DNA from 2 places in the Mesorhizobium sp. ORM8.1 genome. Region 2 is predicted to be linked to the other one. Evidence: predicted binding sites of a transcription regulator. Region 2 holds the regulator's gene; the other holds the start of a gene.
What was found. Region 2 encodes HrcA, which represses chaperone genes, less so after heat shock. Its sites were predicted from a motif close to GTTAGCACTCNCNNNNNGNGAGTGCTAAC; they were not measured.

Region 1 (4,170 bases), 2.6 Mb from region 2:
GATCGGTCGCGACATCGTCGAGGCCGCACTTGCCTCGGCGCCGCGCTCCATCCATGCCCGCGCCGGCGCCCGCGAGCGCGACCTGACGCTGGAACTCGGCTCCATGGCGTTCCTTGCCGGGGCCGGCGCGCCCAACGTCACCGATCTCGAACGCGGCCGGCGCCCTGGCACCTTCGCCGCCTTCGAGGAACTGACCAAGCTGGTGCAGCATTTCGACGTGCTGCACATGCTTTGCCCTTCCGTCGAGCCGCAGGATATCGACAACCGCTTTCGTCATTATGCCGCCAACCGGGCGCAACTGACGCTGTCGGACAAGCTTCCCTTCGTTTTCGCGCGCGGCACGCCGCAAGTCGACGACAGTTTCGAGATGATCCGGCTGGCGCGCGGCTTGTCGCAAGACGAGTTCCGCGCCGGCGCCCATTGCTACACGGTCATCAACACCAATTCGCCGCGCCAGCTCGATATCCCGATGGCGCAAGGCATCATCGACTTCGCCAAAGCGGGCCAGATCTCGATCATCACGCCCTTCTGCCTGGCCGGCGCCATGGCGCCGATCACCGTCGCCGGGGCGCTGACCCTGCAGCACGCCGAGGCGCTGGCCGGCCTGGCCCTGGCCCAGATCGTGCGGCCAGGCGCGCCGGTGGTCTACGGCTCCTTCTCCTCCAATGTCGACATGAAGTCCGGCGCGCCGGCCTTCGGCACGCCCGAACACGTCAAGGCGACGCTTGGCGCCGGCCAGCTGGCGCGTTTCACCGGCCTGCCGTGGCGGTCCGGCGGCGGCAGCGCCGCCAACATCTCCGACGTGCAGGCCGCACATGAGACGCAGTTTGCGCTATGGGGTTCGGTGCTCGCCGGCGCCACCGTCTGCATCCACACCGCCGGCTGGCTGGAAGGGGGCTTGAGCGTCTCCTATGAAAAGCTGATCACCGATATCGAGGCGCTGCAGACCGTCGCCGAGCTCTGCGCCAGGACACCGGGCGATGCCGACGCCATCGGCTTCGAGGCCATCGCCGAGGTGCAGCCCGGCGGCCATTTCTTCTCGGCCGGCCACACGATGGCGCGCTATCGAACCGCCTTCTATGAGCCGCTGGTGGCCGACTGGTCGAATTTCGGCAACTGGACGCAAGGTGGTTCGAAGACCGCAACGGAACGCGCCACCGGCGTCTGGAAACGCGCCCTTGCCGATTTCCAGGCGCCGCCTTCCGCGGCCGCCACGACCGGTGTTCTTGACGAGTTTATCGCCAGACGCACGGAAGAGGGCGGCGCGGCGCCGGTGTCGTGACCGCGACAAGAGCCCGTTAGATCGGGCGCTTGTCGCGACAGAGCCAGTTTCTAGTAGCCCATGCCGCCGGCACCGCCCGCGGGCGCTGCGTCCTTGGCCGGAATGTCGGTGATCATCGCTTCGGCTGTGATCAGAAGCGCGGCGATCGAGCCGGCATCCTGCAACGCGGTGCGCACCACCTTCGCCGGATCGACGATGCCGGCCTTGATCATGTCGACATAGGTCTCGTTCTGCGCGTCAAAGCCCTGATTGTGGTCCTTGCTGTCGGCGAGCTTGCCGACCACGATCGAGCCTTCGACGCCGGAATTCTCGGCGATCTGGCGGATCGGCGCTTCGAGCGCGCGAAGCACGATGGAGATGCCGGCGGTGACGTCGGCATTGGCGCCGTTGAGGCCCGATAGCGCTGAGCGGGCGCGCAACAATGCCACGCCGCCGCCGGGCACGATGCCCTCCTCGACCGCCGCGCGCGTCGCGTTCAGCGCGTCGTCGATGCGGTCCTTCTTTTCCTTGACTTCCGACTCGGTGGCGCCGCCGACGCGGATGACGGCAACGCCGCCGGAAAGCTTGGCCAGCCGCTCCTGCAGCTTTTCCTTGTCGTAGTCGGAGGTCGTCTCCTCGATCTGGCCCTTGATCTGGGCGACGCGCGCCTGGATCGTCGCCTTGGTGCCGGCGCCGTCGACGATCGTGGTGGTGTCCTTCTCGATCAGCACGCGCTTGGCGCGGCCGAGCATTTCAAGGGTGACGTTCTCGAGCTTGATGCCGAGATCTTCCGAAATCATCTGGCCCGATGTCAGCACGGCGATGTCTTCCAGCATCGCCTTGCGGCGATCGCCGAAGCCCGGCGCCTTGACGGCCGCGACCTTGAGGCCGCCGCGCAATTTGTTGACCACCAGCGTGGCAAGCGCTTCGCCTTCGACGTCCTCCGAGATGATCAGCAGCGGCCGGCCGCTCTGCACCACCGCTTCGAGGATCGGCAACATCGCCTGCAGATTGCCGAGTTTCTTCTCATGGATGAGCACATAGGGCTCTTCCAGCTCGACGCGCATCTTGTCGGCATTGGTGACGAAATAGGGGCTGAGATAGCCACGGTCGAACTGCATGCCTTCGACGACATCGAGTTCGGTTTCGGCGGTCTTGGCTTCCTCGACGGTGATGACGCCGTCATTGCCGACCTTGTCCATCGCCTTGGCGATCATGGCGCCGACGGTTGCATCGCCATTGGCGGCGATGGTGCCGACCTGGGCGATCTCGGCCGACGACTTGACCTTCTTGGCCCTCGCTTTGATCTCGACGACGACGGCGGCGACGGCCTGGTCGATGCCGCGCTTGAGGTCCATCGGATTCATTCCGGCGGCGACCAGCTTGGCGCCTTCGCGCAGGATCGAGGCGGCCAGCACCGTGGCGGTGGTGGTGCCGTCACCGGCAAGGTCGTTGGTCTTCGAGGCCACTTCGCGCACCATCTGTGCGCCCATGTTCTCGAACTTGTCGGTGAGTTCGATTTCCTTGGCGACAGTGACGCCGTCCTTGGTGACGCGCGGCGCGCCATAGGCCTTGTCGATGATCACGTTGCGGCCCTTGGGGCCAAGCGTCACCTTGACGGCGTTGTTGAGGAGCTCGACGCCACGCAGCATGCGGTCGCGCGCGTCGGTGGAGAATTTGATTTCCTTGGCGGGCATGATTTTTATCCAGTTCGTATTTGGGGTGGATCAGTCGCGGCGCGGAACGCGCAGCGCTGTGGTCTCTAAAGTCTTGCAGCGTCCTTACGCGTCCCGAAGGACGGGCGCCGCGCTGATCAGGCAGCCTTCTTGGCGGTCACGGACTTGGTGGCCACGGTCTTGGCGGCACCGGTTTTCTCGGTGGCGGCCGTCTTGCTCTTCTCGATGACACCCATGATATCGGTTTCCTTCATGATCAGAAGGTCCTCGCCGTCGATCTTGACCTCGGTGCCCGACCATTTGCCGAACAGGATGAAGTCGCCTGCCTTGACGTCCAGCGGAACAAGCGCGCCGTTTTCGTCGCGTGCGCCGGGACCGACGGCGACGACTTCGCCTTCCTGCGGCTTCTCCTTGGCATTGTCGGGAATGATGATGCCGCCCTTGGATTTGGTATCGCCTTCGGCGCGCCGGATGACGACGCGGTCGTGGAGTGGCCGAAACTTCATGAGAACTTCTTTCTGGGGCCGGCATAGGCGGCCACGCCGCTCTTTATAGGCGCGTTGGCACTCGATAGATAGGAGTGCCAAAAATTATTCGTGCTCAAAATTAAATATTGAAAAGTATTATGCCGTCTGCCGGTTTCGAAATGTCGCAAGGCGCCTAAATATTTCAAAAAATTGAATTTTAAGGCCGGAGTGACTATTTAACTCATAAGTTCGATTCCACGATTTCAGGCGCGAAGGGATTTAAGCGATGGCCGAAAGCAATCAGACTATCATGGAAAAAGCTGAGGCTCGTTTCATGGACAAACAGAAGAAGACGGCCGAGCGCAGCAAGGCAACCGCCGATTACGTATCCGAGGCGAGAGCCAGGGAGATCAAGACGGCAAGGCTCAGGGGGCTGCGATTGGCCAAGGAAGAGGCCGACCGCGTGGCGGAAGCCTTGAACCCGACACCCAAGAAGAAGCGGGCGGCAGTCAAGAAGGCCGTCGCAGTGCCGAAGGGAGCGAAGTCATGAGCCTTACATTCCCCAACCGAAGCCGCAGCTATGACGAGGCTGGCAGACGAATTCGCTTCGTCGGCCATGACGGCATGTTCCAGATTTCTTTCTCTGTCGCCGCGGATGCCATTTCCAATGCACCGTCAGGAACGGCGACGGCCGAAGCCACCTATCTGGCGGCCTTCGACACGGCTTCCGGCCCTATCCATGACGTCGCCAGCAAGGCCTACGCCC
Region 2 (18,761 bases):
CCTTCCAGGCGGGCCGCGGTGCCATGGCAAACTCCTGCGCGATGCGATCCTACCGCAACGGGCAGCGCTCGCTTGGGTTCCGGAAGAGGCTGACCGGGCCTTTGGCGTCGAAGCAATGAAATTTCGCATCACCGGGGCGAAGGTGAAACAGAAGCGCACCCAAGCGACATTAACGCGAAACATATGTGATGCAAAAAGCACATCATGCGCAAACGCGACAAAAGGCACCGAAAGACCCCGAATCAGCCGCATTCCGGCCACGATGCAACGACTTTCGGACCAGAAATTAACATCACGTTCACCGACTATTCACGCCTCGACGCTATGCTCCCGGACAATTCGGAAGGGACATCCGAAAACGGGACAGGGACAGGTAAAATGAACTTCTGGAACCACATTGCCGGCTATGCCGCCGCCATCCGCGAATTCGTCGCGCCAACCTATCGGCCGGAGCGTTATTATATGCGCGGCCCGGGCCCGGCCTGCGCGCGTCGCGGCAACCCGCTTTGATCATGACCCGCTCTAGCCGTCACATTGGCAGAATCTGCCGGCCGGTCGCCGACCAGCGCAGCACGACCTATCGCTCCGAGCGCCCCGCGCTGGCCTATGGCTGGCGTGCGACAACGCCGCGACTTTGACGCCGCCGCCGGCTGGCTTAGTGTTCTAAAGACACGAAGCAGCCGGGGCCGACATGACCGACCTGCCCGACCAAAATCGTCCGCTTCTCCCGCGTCAAAGCTATGACGCCAGCAAGCCGCTGGTCGTTTTCGACGGCGTCTGCGTGTTCTGCTCGGGCTTCATCCAGCTGATCGTCCGGCTCGATCGCGAGAAAAGCTTCCGCTTCGCCACCGCGCAGTCGCCGTTCGGCGAGGCGCTGTTTCGCCAGCACGGCCTGCCGACCGACGATTACGACAGCAACCTCGCCATCATCGACGGCGCCGCCTTCACGCGTCTGGACAGTTTCGTCGCCGTCATGGCCAAGCTTGGCCGGCCGTGGCGCGCGGCAAAGGTGCTGCTCGTTCTGCCGCGCCCGCTGCGCGACTGGCTTTACGACCGTGTCGCCAAAAACCGCTACGCGCTGTTCGGCAAGAAGGCCAGTTGCGAGATCCCTTCCGCCGAATTGCGGCAGCGGCTGGTCGGCTAGAGCAATTCCAGGAAAAGTGTGAAACGGTTTTCCGTCCGGAATTGCGTAGCAAAGAGGAAGGGGCCTGATGAAGCTTTTGATCGTCGGCGGCTACGGTATTTTCGGTGGGCGCATCGTCGATCTCCTGCTGAACGAGCCACGCCTGATCCTGCTCGTTGCCGGCCGTTCGCTCGACAAGGCAGGGGCTTTTTGCCGGGCCAGGGCTCATGCCAAGGCCCAGCTCATGCCGACAGTGTTCGACCGCGACGGCGATCTTGGCGGCCAGCTTGCCGCCTTGCAGCCCGCTATCGTCGTCGACGCCAGCGGCCCATTCCAGGCCTATGGCGAGGGGCGTTACCGGTTGATCGAAGCCTGTATCGCCGCGCACGTTCCCTATCTCGACCTTGCCGATGGCTCGGACTTCGTCGCCGGCGTCGCCGCGTTCGATCAGCCGGCAAAGCAGGCCGGCATCTTCGTGCTCTGCGGCGTGTCGAGCTTCCCGGTGCTGACGGCGGCGGCGGTGCGGCGTCTGTCGTCCGACATGGTCCGGATCGACAGCATTCGCGGCGGCATCGCGCCGTCGCCTTTCGCCGGTGTCGGCGAAAACGTCATCCGCGCCATTGCAAGCTATTGCGGCCAGCCCGTGCAACTGACACGCAACGGAAAGCTGGCCGAGGGCCGGCCGCTCACCGAGCAGATGCGCTACACGATCGCACCGCCGGGGCATGTGCCGGTCAGGAACACGCTGTTCTCGCTGGTCGACGTGCCGGACCTGCGCGCGCTGGCGACGCTGTGGCCGGAGGCGAAGACGATCTGGATGGGCGCCGGTCCGGTACCGGAGGTGCTGCACCGGTCGCTGATCGGGCTGGCGTGGCTGGTTCGCGCCGGTCTGGTCCGCTCGCTCACGCCGCTGGCGCCGCTGATGCATTGGGCGAGCAACCGGCTCGCCTGGGGCGAGCATCGCGGCGGCATGTTCGTCGCGGCCGAAGGCGCGGACAAGGCCGGCAGCCCGAGCCGGCGATCCTGGCACCTCCTGGCCGAAGGCAGCGACGGGCCACTGATCCCGGCCATGGCGGTCGAGGCGATCATCCGCAAGGCGGTCGACGGCAGGATGCCCGCCCCGGGCGCGCGGGCGGCGGTGCGCGACCTTGAGCTTGAGGATTATGAAGCGCTGTTTGCCTCAAAAACGATCCACACCGGCTTCCGGGATGACCGCGCCGACGAGGGAAGGCGCTCTACCCGCGGCTGCTTGGCGATGCATGGCCCCGCCTTCCGGCCCAGATCCGCGCCATGCATGAGGGCACGGCCTTTGCGGAGGGACGTGCCAGCGTCGAACGCGGCGGCGGCATGCTTAGCCGGCTTGCCGCCTGGCTGGTCGGGTTTCCGCCAGCACAGGCCGATACACCGGTAAAAGTCCGCTTCGACATCGACAAGGATGGCGAAACCTGGACGCGACGCTTCGGCGCGCACAGCTTTTCCAGCCGCCAGTTTGCCGGGCGCGGGCGCGCGGAGCGGCTGCTTGTCGAGCGCTTCGGGCCACTGTGCTTCGCCATGGCATTGGTCGCCGGCGACAATCGCCTTTCGCTTGTGCTGCGTCGCTGGAGTTTTCTCGGCCTGCCGCTGCCGATGTGGCTTTGTCCGCGCTCATCATCCTACGAGACGGTTGAGAACGATCGCTTCCGTTTCCATGTCGAGATCTCGCACCCGCTGACTGGTTTGATCGTGCGTTATCGTGGCTGGCTGGAGCCGGCCCCCAGCCATGCCTCCAGGCAGGAAGCCGCCATGGCGGAGTGAAGACTTGTCCTTGCGTTTGTCGCGGTGCGGGAGGAAATTTTTTGCGAGCCTGTCGAAATCGGCCGAGGCCGCACGACTTTAGCTCGGCCCGCGACGATGCGGCCTTCGAAAACGGGAGAACCACCATGCGATACATGCTTCTGATCTATGCCGACGAAAACGCCATGGCGTCCGTGCCGATCGAGACGACCTATCAGATCAGCGCGGCTTATGGCGCCTACACCGAGGCGCTGAAGACATCGGGCGTCTGGCTGGCGGGCGACCGGCTGAAGCCGACGCAAGCCACCACCCAAGTCCGGATAAACAACGGCAAGACCAATGTGCTCGACGGCCCCTATGCCGACACCAAGGAGCAGCTCGCCGGCTTCTACATGATCGAGGCGGCCGATCTCGACACCGCCATCGAATGGGCGGCGCGCTGTCCGGCGGCCAGCGTCGGCACGGTCGAGTTACGGCCGATCTGGGAAATGGCCGAGTACGCAACCGCGAAGTGACTGTGTGATGGACGATCGTTCGGAGATCGCGCGGGCGGCGGCTGAAGCAGCCGCCCGCCGGAGCTACGGCAAGCTGGTCGCCTGGCTCGCCGCGCGCACGCGCGACGTTGCCGGCGCCGAGGATGCGCTGGCCGATGCCTTCGCCGCCGCGCTCGAGCGCTGGCCGCGAACCGGTGTGCCGGCGCAGCCGGAGGCCTGGCTGCTGGCGGTGGCGCGGCGGCGCGACGTGGATGCCGTGCGACGGCGGCTGACCAGCGAGGCGGCCCGCGATCATCTGAAGCTGATTGCCGAGGAAGTGGAGGCGGGCATGAACGGCGAGGAGCTGCCTGACGAAAGACTGCGGCTGATGTTTGCCTGCGCCCACCCGGCAATCGACGCCGGCGTGCGTGCACCGCTGATGTTGCAGACCATTCTTGGCTTCGATGCCGCGGCAATCGCCTCGGCTTTCCTGGTTTCGCCGGCGACGATGGGCCAGCGGCTGGTGCGGGCCAAGAGTCGCATCCGTGAGACCGGCATTCCGTTTCGCGTGCCGGAGCAGGCCGAGCTCGGCGAAAGGCTGGATGCCGTGCTGGAAGCGATCTATGCGACCTTCGCGGAAGGCTGGTCGGATCCGACCGGCACCGAGACCCGGCGGCGCAACCTCGCCGCCGAAGGCATCTGGCTGGGACGGCTGGTCGCCTCGCTGATGCCGGACGAGCCCGAGGCGCTCGGGCTTCTGGCGCTGATGCTGTTTGCCGAGGCGCGCCGCGCAGCCAGGCGCAGCCCGGAAGGCGACTTCGTGCCGCTCGCCGAACAGGATACAGCACTTTGGGATGATGGCCTGATCGACGAAGCCGAAGCCTTGCTCGGCCAAGCCGCGGAAAAGCGGATCATCGGCCGCTACCAATTGGAGGCGGCCGTGCAATCCGCCCATACGGTTCGGCGGCGCCGCGGCCGCACCGACTGGGCGGCGATCCGCCAGCTTTACGATGCGCTGATGACAGTGGCCGGCTCGCCGGTGGTGGCCATCAATCGCGCGGTGGCGATCGCCGAAACCGAGGGCACGCCGGCAGGACTGGCGGCGCTCTATGTGCTGGGTGACGACAAACGGCTGCAGGACTATCAGCCCTATTGGGCCGCCCGCGCGGATCTGCTGGCCAGGCTCGGCACGACCGCGAAAGCGGCCGAAGCCTACGACCGGGCGATCGGCCTCGAGCGCGATGATGCCGTGCGCCGGTTCCTGCAGGCCCAGCGGGCCAAGCTGACGCGGAACTGAAGTTCAGTTTTCAGGCCACATCTCATGCGAAGCGTTGAGCCTGCGCATTAGCTCAAGCTGGCGCAGCCCGCGCCACAGGCGCTCGATATTCGGCCATTCCGCGCGGGCTCGCTGGATGTCGGGATGCCAAGCCACCAACATGACCAGATAGATGTCGGCCAGCGACAGTGTGCCGCCGGCCAGCCAGTCGCGACCGGCGAGCGCCTTGTCGACGATGGCAAAGCCGCGATCCATCTCGGCGATCGCGGCATCCTTGACCGCTTGCAGACTGCCGGCATCGGCGGTGTAGCGGTGGGCATAGTAGAGCCTCAGGATCGCCGGGTAGAGCATCGATGACATGAAGGCCATCCAGCGCAGGAAATCCGCGCGGGCGGCGGAGCCGGCTTCCGGCGCCAATCCGGCTTGCGGGTGAAGCTCGGCGAGCAGGATGCAGATCGCGGCCGATTCGGTCAGCGAATGACCGTTGGGCAGCGTCAGCACCGGCACCTGGTTCAGCGGGCTGATGGCGAGAAAGGCCGGATCGGGCACATCCTTCTTCGGCACGTCGATCTGCTCGAAAGGCGCGCCGGCCATGGCAAGTGCTGCCTCGACGACGAAGCCGCCGCTGCCCGGGCGGGTGTAGAGCTTGTACATGAAATCCTCCCCGGCCCGAACCAGGCGGGCCGGCGGCGATATGAGCCGGAAAGCTGGGCTTGCTCAAGCGGCCGGCGGAAGCCAGCCCGGGCTTTTCAGCAGTCCAGCGTGTTCAGGCGCCCAGTCCGTCGAACAGAATGGTCGATAGATAGCGTTCGGCGAAGGACGGGATGACGACGACAAGGTTCTTGCCCTTGTTCTCCGGCCGCGAGCCGACGACGATCGCCGCCTGCAGTGCCGCACCCGACGAGATGCCGACCGGCACGCCTTCGAGGCGGGCGACGAGGCGGGCATTGGCGACTGAATCCTCGTTGGAGACCCTGACGATCTCGTCGTAGACAGAGGTGTCGAGGATTTTCGGCGCGAAGCCGGCGCCGATGCCCTGGATCTTGTGCGGACCGGGTTGGCCGCCGGAAAGCACCGGCGAAGCTTCCGGCTCGACGGCCACGACATGGACCGAGGGCTTGCGGCTCTTCAGCACTTGGCCGACGCCGGTGATGGTGCCGCCGGTGCCGATACCGGCGACGAAGATGTCGACCCCGCCATTGGTGTCGTTCCAGATTTCCTCGGCCGTGGTGGTCCGATGAATTTCCGGATTGGCCGGGTTCTCGAATTGCTGCGGGATGATGGCGTTCGGCAGCGTGGCGGCAAGCTCATCGGCCTTGGCGATCGCGCCCTTCATGCCTTTCGGACCTTCGGTCAGCACCAGCTCGGCGCCGAGCAGCGCCAGCATCTTGCGGCGCTCGACCGACATGGTTTCCGGCATGGTGAGGATCAGCTTGTAGCCCTTGGCGGCGGCGGCGAAGGCAAGCGCGATGCCGGTGTTGCCGGAGGTCGGCTCGATCAGCGTCGTCTTGCCGGGTGCGATCTTGCCGGCCGCCTCCAGCGCCTCGATCATGGCGACGCCGATACGGTCCTTGACCGAGGCGATCGGGTTGAAGAATTCGAGCTTGGCCATCAGGTTGGCGACGATGCCCTTTTCCTTGGCGAACTTGTCCAGCCTGACCAGCGGCGTGTCGCCAATCGTCTCGGTGATCGAATTGAAGACGCGGCCGCGGCCGGGCACGCGCGCGGAAGAGACGGGCTTGTTCATTTGGTTCGCTCCCAAGGCAAAGGCAATTGTCAAACAGAATAGGGCTTTCAACCGTGCAAGATAGGCCGGCGACCGAAAATATCCGAGTGGGCCGGTTGCTCAAAACCCTCCCAGGCTGGAAATGCATTTTCCGGCCCGGCTGATTTCGGGAATGGTTTGGCTGAAATCAAGACCAGTTGAGACAGGCGCCTATTGCCGGGCCGCGATCGCCGCGGCCGCACCCATCATGAAGCCGGCGGCGGTGCGGTTGAGAATTTTCAGCGCGCGCGGCGATTTCAGGAACCAGCGCGCCTTGGCGGCCAGCGCCAGATAAGGCACCAGCACCACGAACAGCACGATGACCGTGAGCACGGCGAGGATGGCGTAGTCGGCCAGCGTGATCGTCTTCAGGTCGACGATGGTCGGCGTGATGGCGAGATAGAAGATCATCGTCTTGGGGTTGCCGAGCGTGACCGTCAGCCCGGCGATGAGGCTCGACACCAACCCGCCCTTGGCCTTCCGCGCCTCGATGTTTTCCGGCGTGATGCCGCTGGTCCAGAACCGCCAGGCAAGGAAAGCGAGATAGGCGACGCCGGCCCATTTGATGGCAAGGAAGACCATGCCGAAAGTCTGGGCGACGAAGGCAAGGCCGAGCACCACGGCTGTAAGATAGGTGAGGTCGCCGAGCATCAGGCCGAACGACATGGCCAGCGACGAGCGGAAGCCCGAGCCGAGCGCGCGGGCGACGAGCGCAGTGACGCCCGGGCCTGGAATGGCGGCGGCAACGCCGAGCGCGGCGCTATAAGCGAGAAATCCGGTAAGGGTCATGGTCAGGGTCCAAAATCAGGACGCCCTTGTCGCACGGAACCAGCCGGGAATGAATTCCCTGGGTTCGGATTCAATTGCACCAGATAGCAAACTACCACCTTGATGCTCTCACCGGGCTCATGACTTTCCCCCGCTATGAGTGATCCGCCAGATGGTCCCGTTGCCGTCCTCGGTGACGATCAACGCGCCGTCCTTGGCCACAGCGACGCCCACCGGCCGGCCCCAGACTGCATCGTCGGAGATGACGAAGCCGGTGGCGAAATCCTCGTACTCGCCGGTCGGCTTGCCGTTTTTGAATTTCAGCCGCACCACCTTGTAACCGGTGCGCACGCCGCGATTCCACGAGCCGTGCAGCGCGACGAAGGCGTCGCCCTTGTATTCGGCCGGGAAATTGCCGCCTTCATAGAAGGCGATGTTGAGCGGCGCCGAATGCGCCTGCAGCAGCACGTCCGGAATGGTGACCTTGCCGGCAAGATCGGGGCGGGCATCCTTGTGGCGTGGGTCCTCGTTGGAGCCGATGTAATACCAGGGCCAGCCGTAGAAGGCGCCGTCCTTGACGGTGGTGGCGTACTCGAAGGGGATGTCGTCGCCAAGCTCGTCGCGCTCGTTGACGACGCACCAGAGCGCGCCGGTGGCTGGCTGCACGGTCATGCCCGCGCAGTTGCGCAGGCCGGCGGCGACGATCCTGCGGTTGTTGCCGTCGGGGTCGAAGGCCAGTACATCGGCCCGGCCTTCTTCTGAGCCCCAGGCGGCGCCAAGCGGTCGCGATTTCACCCAGTCCTCGATGCCGCCCTCGGGCGTGGCGCTCATATCCTCGGCGACGTTGGAATCGGAGCCCACGGACAGATAGAGCGTTTTGCCGTCCAGCGAGAAGGCTATGTCCCGGGTCCAGTGACCACCGGCTGGGATCTTGTCGACCAAGGTTTGCGGCTTGCCGGACGCCTGCATGTCGCCGTCCCGATAGGCAAAGCGCACGACGCTGTCGCTGTTGGCGACATAGACCCATTGCGGCTTGTCGCCAGGCGGGTAGAAGGCGATGCCGTAGGGACGGTTGAGGCCTTTGGCGAAGACCGCTTCCTCGGCGGGCCTGGCGCTGCCTTCGGCGACGCGATAGACGCGGACCTGGTCCGCCCCGCTGTCGGCGACGAAGAGGTCGCCATTGGGCGCTACCCGGACCACGCGCGGGCTGTCGATGCCAGACGCGATAAGCTCGGCCGAAAAGCCGGGCGGAAGCTTGGGCTTGGCGCCTTCGGGACGATCGCCAAGACCTGGGCTGTTGGATGCGCTAGCCGTGACATAGGGTTTTTGCAGATCGCCAGGCTTGATAAGGCGCCGTACGCCCGGGTGATCGTTCTTCCAGTCGCCGAAGGCTTTCTCGCCGGTGAGCAGAGGCTGGCCGGCCTGCTGCGCGAAGGCACTGGTGGCGACCAGCAGGGCAGCAGCTGCAAGGCCGGCGATCCGTGTCATGCTCTCTCCTCCGTCGTTCGCGGTCGAACCAAAGCGTAAGTCAGCGCGACATACATATTGGGCGGACATTGCAAAGAAGAAGCTCGCGCATGCGGATTTGAGCGGCTCAGCTCTCTGAGGCGGACTCATTCGAGTGGCGAGTGTCAGGACTGGCCACCGCCATGGGTGATGCGCCAGATGGTGCCGTTGCCGTCCTCAGTGAGGATCAGCGCGCCATCCTTCGCCACGGCGAGACCCACCGGCCGGCCCCAGACCTCGTCATCGGAGATGACGAAGCCGGTGGCAAAATCCTCGTACTCGCCGGTCGGCTTGCCGTTTTTGAATTTCAGCCGCACCACCTTGTAACCGGTGCGGACGCCGCGATTCCAAGAACCGTGCAGCGCGACGAAGGCGTCGCCCTTGTATTCGGCCGGGAAATTGCCGCCGTCATAGAAGACGATGTTGAGCGGCGCGGAATGGGCCTGGATCAGCACGTCCGGGACGGTGACCTTGCCGGCGAGATCGGGCCGGGCGTCCTTGTGGCGCGGATCCTCGTTGGAGCCGATATAGTACCAGGGCCAGCCGTAGAAGGCGCCGTCCTTGACGGTCGTGGCGTATTCGAAAGGTATGTTGTCGCCGAGCTCGTCACGTTCGTTGACGACGCACCAGAGCGCGCCGGTGGTTGGCTGCACGGTCATGCCGGCGCAGTTGCGCAGGCCGGTGGCGACAACCCTGCGGTTCTTGCCGCCGGGGTCGCAGGCGAGCACATCGGCCCGGCCCTCTTCGGAACCCCAGGCAGCACCCAGCGGCTCGGACTTCGCCCATTTGCCGAGACCGCCCTTCGGCCTGGCGCTCATATCCTCGGCGACGTTGGAACCGGAGCCGACCGACAGATAGAGCGTCTTGCCGTCCGGCGAGAAGGCGACGTCGCGGGTCCAGTGGTGCTTGGCCGGGATATCTGCGACCACGGTCTGCGGCTTGCCGGATGCTTCAAGATCGCCGTCGCGATAGGCAAAGCGCACGACGCTGTTGCTGTTGGCGACATAGACCCATTGCGGCTTGTCGCCCGGCGGATAAAAGGCGATGCCGTAAGGCCGGGTGAGGCCCTTGGCGAAGACCGCTTCCTCGGCGGGCTTGGCGCTACCCTCGGCGAGGCGATAGACGCGGATCTGGTTGGCCCGACTGTCGGCGACGAAGAGGTCGCCATTCGGCGCCACGCGCACGACGCGCGGGTTGTCAATGCCGGACGCAATGAGCTCGGCCGAAAAGCCGGGCGGCAAGATCGGCTTGGCTCCTTCCGGGCGATCGGTGACATCGCTGCCGCTAGACGCGGTGTCCGTGACATACGGCTTCTGCAGGTCCTCCGGCTTGATGAGGCGCCGCACGCCCGGGCGATCACTCTTCCAGTTGCCGAAGGCCTTTTCGCCGGTGAGCAGCGGCTGATCGGCCTGCTGCGCGAAGGCGCTGGTGGCGAGAAGCAGGGCAAGGCTGGCGAGGATGGCGGTCCTCAACATGCTGTCCTCCGTCGTGGCAGTCGGAAGCCACCTAACATCCGATATTGGTTCGGCATTCCCAAAAAGAAAGCGCAAGCAAGTGGATGTGGGTTCAGCTCTCTTCGACATCCAGATCATCGTCGAGCCGCTTTTCCAACGCCACCAGATCATCCGGCAGCGGCAGGCCCATGGCCCGCAACTCACGGAGCTTTTCGCGCAGCTGCTCCTGGATCTCGTGCTCGTCCGCGGGCTGGTTGACCATTTCCTCGAGCAGCAGGCTGATCTGGGCCTTAAACGATTCCAACGCCATCGCACACCTCCTTGCGGGATCCCCGCTTCCGGACCTATCTCAGCATTCGAGAGATCAGCTGGGCAGTATAGTCGACCATCGGCACGATGCGGGCATAATTCAGCCGCGTCGGACCGATGACGCCTAGCGCGCCGATGACGCGGGCATCCTTGTCGCGATAGGGCGCGACGACCAGGGATGAGCCTGATAGCGAAAACAGCTTGTTCTCCGAACCGATGAAGATGCGCACGCCGGGGCCTTCCTCGGCAAGGTCGAGCAGCTGCAGCAAGCCGTCCTGCGTTTCCAGATCCTCGAACAGATGACGTAGCAATTCGAGATCGGCCTGGGCCGTGACGTTTTCGAGGAGGTTGGCGCGGCCGCGCACGATGAGGCGCGCCGGCAGGCCGCTGTCGGCGCCCGCCCATACCGCAAGGCCTTTCTCGACCAGATCCTGCGACAGCGTATCGAGCGCCGCCCTGGTCTCGTCCTTGATGCGGGCGATCTCGATGCGCGCCTCGGCCAAAGTGCGGCCGCGGATGTGGGCGTTGAGGAAATTGGATGCTTCATGCAGTTGCGAGACGGTTATGCCGGCCGGCAGATCGACGACGCGGTTCTCGACATCGCCGTTTTGCGACACCATGACCGCAAGCGCCTTGGTGGGTTCGAGCTGGATGAATTCGATATGCTTCAGCGCCACCTCGTTCTTGGACGCAAGCACGAGGCCGGCGCCGCGCGACATGCCGGAGAGCATCTGGCTGGCTTCGGTCAGCATGTGCTCCAGCGTCGCGCCGGAGCCTGAGGCGCGCACCTGCGCCTCGATGGTACGGCGTTCTTCGTCGGAAAGATCGCCAAGCTCCATGAAGGCATCGACGAAGAAACGCAGGCCGGTCTGGGTCGGCAGGCGGCCGGCCGAAATATGCGGCGCGTAGATGAGGCCAAGATGCTCGAGGTCGCTCATCACGTTGCGGATGGTGGCCGGCGACAGCGAAGAGGGCATGATGCGCGACAGGCTGCGCGAGCCGACCGGCTCGCCGTCGCGCAGATAAGAATCGACAATCCGCCGGAAGATGTCGCGCGAACGCATGTCGAGCGACTGAAGCACAGGCGACTGCAACCCGGGGACTTGCGACGTCGGATCGACTGGTTTGTTCATTCCGGCGAAAAACCTCCTATAGAAGGATATAGACTTAAGCCAGCATGGCGCAACCCGGCGGTTTTCCTTTGCGTCGCCCTTACCCTTGCGACCTTCTTTTCCTTTGCGGGCCGCGCCGCATGCGTCTACAAGCCGGCCACGATTCCGAAAAACGAGAAGAAAGCAGGCCGAATGCGCCCCTCCAAACGCCAAGCCGACGAAATGCGCGCCATCTCCTTCGAGCGCGGCGTCTCCAAGCATGCCGAGGGCTCCTGCCTGGTGAAATTCGGCGACACGCATGTGTTGTGCACGGCGAGCCTGGAGGAAAAGGTACCGGCCTGGATGCGCAATTCCGGCAAGGGCTGGGTGACTGCGGAATACGGCATGCTGCCGCGCTCGACCGGCGAGCGCATGCGGCGCGAAGCCTCCGCCGGCAAGCAGGGCGGCCGCACGCTGGAGATCCAGCGGCTGATCGGCCGTTCGTTGCGCGCCGTTGTCGATCTGCAGGCGCTGGGCGAACAGCAGATCACCGTCGACTGCGACGTCATCCAGGCCGATGGCGGCACCCGCACGGCCTCGATCACCGGCGGCTGGGTGGCGCTCTACGATTGCCTGCGCTGGATGGAAGCGCGCCAGATGACCAGTGTCGCCAAGGTGCTGAAGGACCATGTCGCGGCGATTTCCTGCGGCATCCATGACGGCCAGCCGGTCATCGACCTCGACTATCTCGAGGATTCCTCGGCCGGCACCGACGCCAATTTCGTCATGACCGGCAAGGGCGGCATCGTCGAGATCCAGGGCACCGCCGAGGGCGAGCCTTTTCGGAGGAGCAGTTTGCGGCGCTGATGGCGCTGGCCAAGAAAGGCATTTCGCGGCTGGTGAGCTTGCAGCAGATGGCGGTGGCGTAGGGTTTCGAATGCCGAGCCTAGGCCCCCTCTCTGGCCTGCCGGCCATCTCCCCCTCAAGGGGGAGATTGGATGTCACGCCGGATTTCGCCAATCGCGAACGTTGCAGGGTGCGCGGCGGCGGCGAAGCTGCCAATCTCCCCCTCAGAGGGGGGATGCCCGGTAGGGCAGAGGGGGGCGCCTCGTGACTCCCTCTGCAATTTTGGAATCCGCTCTCTACGTTACCGACCTAACTGAAGCCGAGACCTTCTACCGCGACATCCTCGGCCTTGAATCCTTGGGCAAGGTCGAAGGCCGGCATGTCTTCTTCCGCTGCGGCAGCGGCGTCCTGCTCCTGTTCAACGCCGAGGCGACTAAAATCCCGCCGGCACCGGACGCCAGGCTGAAGGTGCCGCCGCATGGCACGGCCGGCGAGGGTCATCTGTGCTTTGCCGCGGGCGCCGACGAAATCGACGAATGGCGCGAGCATCTGGCGCGGAATAATATCGCCATCGAAAGCGATTTCGAATGGCCGCAGGGCGGGCGCTCGATCTATATCCGCGACCCGTCGGGCAATTCGATCGAATTCGCCGAACCAAGGATCTGGGGCCTCTGATGCATGCGCTGAACGGACAAAAGATCGTCGTCGCCAGCCACAATGACGGCAAGCTGCGCGAGTTCGCCGACCTGATGGCGCCGTTCGGCTTCGAGGCGAAATCGGCCAAGGAGTACGGGCTGCCGGAACCCGACGAGACCGGCACGACCTTCGAGGAGAACGCCTATATCAAGGCCTTCGCGGCGGCCAAGGCGACCGGCCTGCCGGCACTATCGGACGATTCCGGCCTCTGTGTCGACGCGCTCGACGGGGCGCCCGGCGTCTACACCGCCAACTGGGCCGAGAAGCCGGACGGCTCACGCGATTTCGGCATGGCGATGCAGAAGACGGAAACGGCGCTAAAGGACGTTGGCGCCACCGAGCCCTCGGAACGCACCGGCCGCTTCGTGGCGGTCGTCTGCCTGGCGTTTCCGGACGGCGAGGCCGAATATTATCGCGGCGAGGCCGAAGGCACGCTGGTGTGGCCGCCGCGCGGCACGCTCGGCTTCGGCTATGATCCGGTGTTTTTGCCCAATGGTTTCGACAAAACCTTCGGCGAAATGAGCGCCGAAGAGAAACATGGCTGGAAGCCCGGACAAGCGACGGCGCTGTCGCACCGCGCCCGCGCGTTCCAGAAGTTTGCGCAGGCCAGACTTAATCTGGGGCGGCTCGGTTCGACATGATCGGGATCGGCCAGACGATGCAGCTCGATCGCAGCCCCGGCTTCGGCGTCTACATCCATTGGCCGTTCTGCGCGGCCAAATGCCCCTATTGCGACTTCAACAGCCATGTCCGCCATCAGCCGGTCGACCAGGAACGTTTCGCGCGCGCTTTCGAAACGGAATTGGCGACCATGCGCGACCGCACCGGGCCGCGCGAGGTGACCAGCATCTTCCTCGGCGGCGGCACGCCGTCGCTGATGAAGCCGGAAACGGTGGCGGCGGTGCTGGAAGCCGTGGCGAAGAACTGGACGGTGCCCGCCGGCATCGAGGTGACGCTGGAAGCCAACCCGTCCTCGGTGGAGGCGGAGCGTTTCCGCGGCTATCGCGCCGCCGGCGTCAACCGCGTCTCGCTCGGCGTGCAGGCGCTGAACGACAAGGATTTGCGTTTCCTCGGCCGGCTGCACAATGTCGAGGAGGCGCTGCATGCCATCAGACTCGCGCGCGACATATTTCCTCGCCTCTCCTTCGACCTGATCTATGCGCGGCCGGGCCAGACGCCTGAAGTTTGGGCTTCGGAGCTGGAACAGGCGATCGGCCATGCCGTCGACCATCTGTCGCTCTACCAGCTCACCATCGAGGAAGGCACGCCGTTCCACGCGCTGCATGCGGCAAAGAAATTCATCATTCCCGACAACGACCATGCCGCCGATCTCTATGCGCTGACGCAGGAAGTGACCGCGGCGCACGGCCTGCCGGCCTATGAGATTTCCAATCACGCCCGTCCAGGCGCCGAGAGCCGGCACAATCTGACCTACTGGCGCTATGGCGAATATGTCGGCGTCGGACCGGGCGCGCATGGCCGCTTCGTCGAGAACGGACGCCGCACGGTGACCATTGCCGAGAGGATGCCGGAGACCTGGGCCAATCTGGTCGAGGCCAAGGGACATGGCGTCACCGGCGGTGAGATCCTGACGCGTTCGGAGGAAGCGGACGAGTTCCTGCTGATGGGACTGAGGCTTGCCGAAGGCATCGACCTCCAGCGCTACGAAGCGTTTGCCGGCCGCAGCCTGTCGACGGATCGGCTCGCCGTGCTGCAGGACGAGGGGCTGGTGGCGCCGGTCGGCAATGCCAGGCTGCGCGCAACGTCGGCAGGCATGATCGTGCTCGATGCCGTGGTGGCGGATCTGGCAAGGTAACCTCTTGAAGAACGTCCTGTTCGTCTGCAGCCAGAACCGTTTGCGCAGCCCGACGGCCGAGCAGGTGTTTTCCAAGCGCCACGATATCGAGGTCGAATCGGCCGGCACCAATCACGACGCCGACAGCCCGCTGACGCATGAGCTGGTCGCCTGGGCCGACATCATCTTCGTCATGGAAAAGGCGCATCGCAACAAGCTGCAGAAGAAGTTCAAGGCAAGCCTGAAGCGGGCACGGGTCGTCTGCCTCGACATCCCGGACAACTACGAATTCATGGATCCGGAACTGGTGCGGTTGCTGGAAATGAGGGTTGGAAGGTATCTCTGAAGTGCGGCGTTCCCCAGCGCGCCGCGTCGCTCCGCTCCTTGCTCCGCCCTGGGATGACGAAGCGCGCCGGCGCCCAGGTCGCTAATTGCTCTAGGCGTCGTGCTTGTGGCTATGCTTGCCGCGGTTCTTCTCACTATGCGCCTCGCCATGGCGGACCGGCTTCAGATCGGCCTTGTCGCGGCGCGCGCTGTGTTCAGCGGCAATCGGATGTGGGGGAATGTCCTCGCGGGCGCTTTTGGTTTCAAGCCGGCTGATAAAGATATCGAAGCGATTGGGCATCGTGCAGTCCTGCCTCCTCCGGGGAATCAGGGATGAAATTCGCTGATGCCGGTTTCGTTCCCCACTGTGGCAAAGGCAAGGCGAGTTCCCTGTGATCGACCTCACATTTTGCAACGAGGCGTGAGCCATGCCAAACAAGGCGGGATATGAGGGCATTTGGTGACCGGCGACAAACGCAGCTATGTGATCGGGCAGACGGAGATCGCCGCGCGGCCGCTGGCGCCGGCGCTCTATCTGGTGGCGACGCCGATCGGCAATCTTGCCGATATCACGCTGCGCGCGCTGGAAACGCTGGCCAGCGCCGACATTGTCGCCTGCGAGGACACACGCGTCTCGCGCGTGCTGCTCGAACGCTACGGCATCCGCCGGCGCACCACCTCCTATCACGAGCACAATGCCGACGAGGCCGGGCCTAAGCTGATCGAAGCGCTGGCGGGCGGGCGGAGCGTGGCGTTGGTCTCGGACGCCGGCACGCCGCTGATCTCCGATCCCGGCTTTCGGTTGGTCGGCGAGGCGCAGGACCGGGGTATACGCGTCGTGCCGATCCCCGGACCGTCCGCGCCGCTCGCGGCGCTGACCGCCTCGGGCCTGCCATCCGACGCCTTCCTGTTTGCCGGTTTTCTGCCGGTGAAGACCGGGCAGCGGCTGACCAAGCTCGAGACATTCAGGGCGGTGCCGGCAACGCTGATCTTCTTCGAATCGCCAAGACGGCTGGCCGAGACGCTCGGCGCCATGGTGCAAGTGCTGGGCGGCGAGCGCAAAGCCGCGATCGGCCGCGAGCTGACCAAGGCCTTCGAGGAAATGCGGATCGGCACCCTTGCCGAACTCGCCGGCCACTATGCCGCCGCCGACACGCCGAAGGGCGAGATTGTCATCTGCGTCGGCCCGGCCAACGCCAAGGTCGATGAACCAGCCGACATCGACCGCCTGCTCTTGTCGCTCGCCGCGGAGATGCCGGCGTCGAAAGCGGCGGCGGAGGCGGCAAAGATGACCGGCGGCCAGAAGCAGGCGCTTTACCGGCGGCTGCTCGAGCTCAGGGACAGACCATGATCCCGAAAAGTGGAAGCCGGTTTTCGGAAAAGATCATGGTCAAACAAGGAAAAGCCGACGGAGGCGGGGGTGGCGACTAAGCGTCAGGCCCTTCACCGCCGGCAGGCCTATCGGCGCGGCCATCGCGGCGAGTGGCTGGCGGCGTTGGCGCTGATGCTGAAGGGCTACCGCATTCTCGCTCGCCGCCACCGCACTAAGCTCGGCGAGATCGACCTGATCGCCCGGCGCGGTGACCTCGTGCTGTTCGTCGAGGTCAAGGCACGCCGCACGCTGATGGAAGCGATGGAGGCAATCGCGCACGGCTCGGAGCGGCGCATCGAGGGCGCCGCGGATATCTGGCTGTCGCGGCAGCCGGACTATGAAGCTTTCAATGCGTTTCGACATGGTGGCGGTGCTGCCCTGGCGCTGGCCGGTGCATGTCGAGAACGCATTTTATGGGCGGAATTAGGCCTGCCCCTCTTATGAGGCATTGGCGGGACAGCGCCCCCTCTGGCCTGCCGGCCATCTCCCCCACGAGGGGGAGATCAGATGTCGCCCGCGCTTTCGCTAATCGCCAACGCTGAAGGAAAAGCGTCGCCACAGAAGCTGCTAATCTCCCCCTCGTGGGGGAGATGTCCGGCAGGACAGAGGGGGGCGCGAAGGAACTCGACGTAATGTTTTGAAGCTCATCCCCAGACCATCAGTGCCACCAACCCGGCAATTCCCACCACCAGCCGCCACCAGCCGAACAGCGAATAGCCGTTCTTCGAGACATAATCGAGCAGGAAGCGCACCACGAACAGCGCGGTGACGAAGGCGGCGATGAAGCCGATGGCGATGATCGGCAGGTCGGCCGAGGTCAGCACGTTGCGGTTCTTGAAGAGGTCGAAGGCGAAGGCGCCGACCATGGTGGGCATGGCGAGAAAGAAGGAGAATTCCGCCGCCGCGCGCTTGTCGACGCCCATCAGCAGCGCGCCGACGATGGTTGAGCCGGAGCGCGAGGTGCCGGGGATCAACGACAGGCACTGGAACAGGCCGACCTTCAGATAAAGGCTGGTCGGGAAGCGCTCGATGTCGTGATGCACCGGCTTGAAATTGATGCGGTCGACGACCAGCAGCACCATGCCGCCGATGATCAGCATGATGCAAATCAGCCGTGGTGATTCGAACAGGACGGTCTTGATGAAATCATGCGCCAGCGCGCCGATCACCGCCGCCGGCAGGAAAGCGATCAGGATGCCGATGACGAAATGCCGGGTTTGCGGGTCGCTGGGCAGCTTGATCAGCATCTGCCAGAGCCGGCTGAAATACACGCTGAGGATCGCCAGGATAGCGCCGAGCTGGATCAGGATCTCGAAGGCCTTGCCGGTGGAGTGAAAGCCGAGGAAATGGCCGGCAAGCAGGATATGGCCGGTCGAGGACACCGGGATGAACTCGGTCAGGCCCTCCAGCAACCCAAGCAGCAGCGCTTCGACGATGGTCTGGCTTTCCATGGCAACCTCTGATGTTGGTGACGGCTAGAGCTTGATGCCGAAAAGTGTGAAGCGGTTTTCGGACGACATATGCTCCAAGGAACGGCCTTGCTTGTCATGGGGCGGAAGTGCCCCTATAGGTCGCAACACCCATGACAGCCCCTGGAATCGGGCGGCCAAGACTTACCGGCGTGGCCGGCGATTTGCCAGTGCGCCCTATCATCGCGGAACCATGCTGACGCTTTTCCATCATCCGATGTTCGCCACCTGCCGGTTCGTCCGCCTCGCCTTCGGCGAGTATGGCGAGGAGCTGGCCCTGATCGAGGAAAAGCCGTGGACGCGGCGCAAGGAATTCCTGGCGCTGAACCCGGCCGGGACGCTGCCGATCCTGCTGGCCGAGGGCGACGTGCCAATCGTCGGCGCCATGGTGATCGCGGAATATCTGGACGAAACGCGCGGCGTCTTGAAGCGCGACAAGCGGCTTTTCGCCGAGGATCCGATGCAGCGCGCCGAAATCCGCCGGCTGACCGACTGGTATCTCAACAAGGCCGAAAGCGAGGTCACCCGCCATCTGGTGCGCGAGCGCGTCTTGAAGCCGGTGATGCCGGAGACGGCGGGCGGCGGCTCGCCCGACTCGGCGGCGATCCGCGCCGCGCGCGCCAACGTCCGCCAGCATATGAAATACACCAACTGGCTGGCCGGCACGCGCCATTGGCTGGCCGGCAACAAGGTGACCTATGCCGATCTCGCGGCGGCGGCA

Region 1: a site for HrcA is predicted at 3,497-3,525, ahead of ACVDG8_RS07150 (co-chaperone GroES). Genes of this name have one in related genera too.

The regions. Positions count from the first base shown of each region.
Region 1 is NZ_CM132600.1:1,347,605-1,351,774, reverse strand. It holds gene ACVDG8_RS07160 (trimethylamine methyltransferase family protein) at 1-1,282, shown strand, start outside; gene groL (chaperonin GroEL) at 1,333-2,958, opposite strand; gene ACVDG8_RS07150 (co-chaperone GroES) at 3,075-3,443, opposite strand; gene ACVDG8_RS07145 (hypothetical protein) at 3,691-3,954, shown strand; gene ACVDG8_RS07140 (DUF1488 domain-containing protein) at 3,951-4,170, shown strand, end outside.
Region 2 is NZ_CM132600.1:3,934,436-3,953,196, forward strand. It holds partial or broken gene ku (non-homologous end joining protein Ku) at 1-25, opposite strand, end outside; gene ACVDG8_RS19710 (hypothetical protein) at 205-510, shown strand; gene ACVDG8_RS19715 (thiol-disulfide oxidoreductase DCC family protein) at 692-1,144, shown strand; gene ACVDG8_RS19720 (DUF4166 domain-containing protein) at 2,414-2,917, shown strand; gene ACVDG8_RS19725 (YciI family protein) at 3,043-3,411, shown strand; gene ACVDG8_RS19730 (RNA polymerase sigma factor) at 3,419-4,666, shown strand; gene ACVDG8_RS19735 (glutathione S-transferase family protein) at 4,670-5,299, opposite strand; gene cysK (cysteine synthase A) at 5,412-6,392, opposite strand; gene ACVDG8_RS19745 (LysE family translocator) at 6,582-7,199, opposite strand; gene ACVDG8_RS19750 (PQQ-dependent sugar dehydrogenase) at 7,317-8,666, opposite strand; gene ACVDG8_RS19755 (PQQ-dependent sugar dehydrogenase) at 8,810-10,159, opposite strand; gene ACVDG8_RS19760 (hypothetical protein) at 10,251-10,448, opposite strand; gene hrcA (heat-inducible transcriptional repressor HrcA) at 10,483-11,580, opposite strand; partial or broken gene rph (ribonuclease PH) at 11,752-12,467, shown strand; gene ACVDG8_RS19775 (VOC family protein) at 12,649-13,059, shown strand; gene rdgB (RdgB/HAM1 family non-canonical purine NTP pyrophosphatase) at 13,059-13,721, shown strand; gene hemW (radical SAM family heme chaperone HemW) at 13,718-14,896, shown strand; gene ACVDG8_RS19790 (low molecular weight protein tyrosine phosphatase family protein) at 14,901-15,221, shown strand; gene ACVDG8_RS19795 (hypothetical protein) at 15,312-15,500, opposite strand; gene rsmI (16S rRNA (cytidine(1402)-2'-O)-methyltransferase) at 15,660-16,550, shown strand; partial or broken gene ACVDG8_RS19805 (YraN family protein) at 16,620-16,998, shown strand; gene ACVDG8_RS19810 (undecaprenyl-diphosphate phosphatase) at 17,216-18,022, opposite strand; gene ACVDG8_RS19815 (glutathione S-transferase family protein) at 18,234-18,761, shown strand, end outside.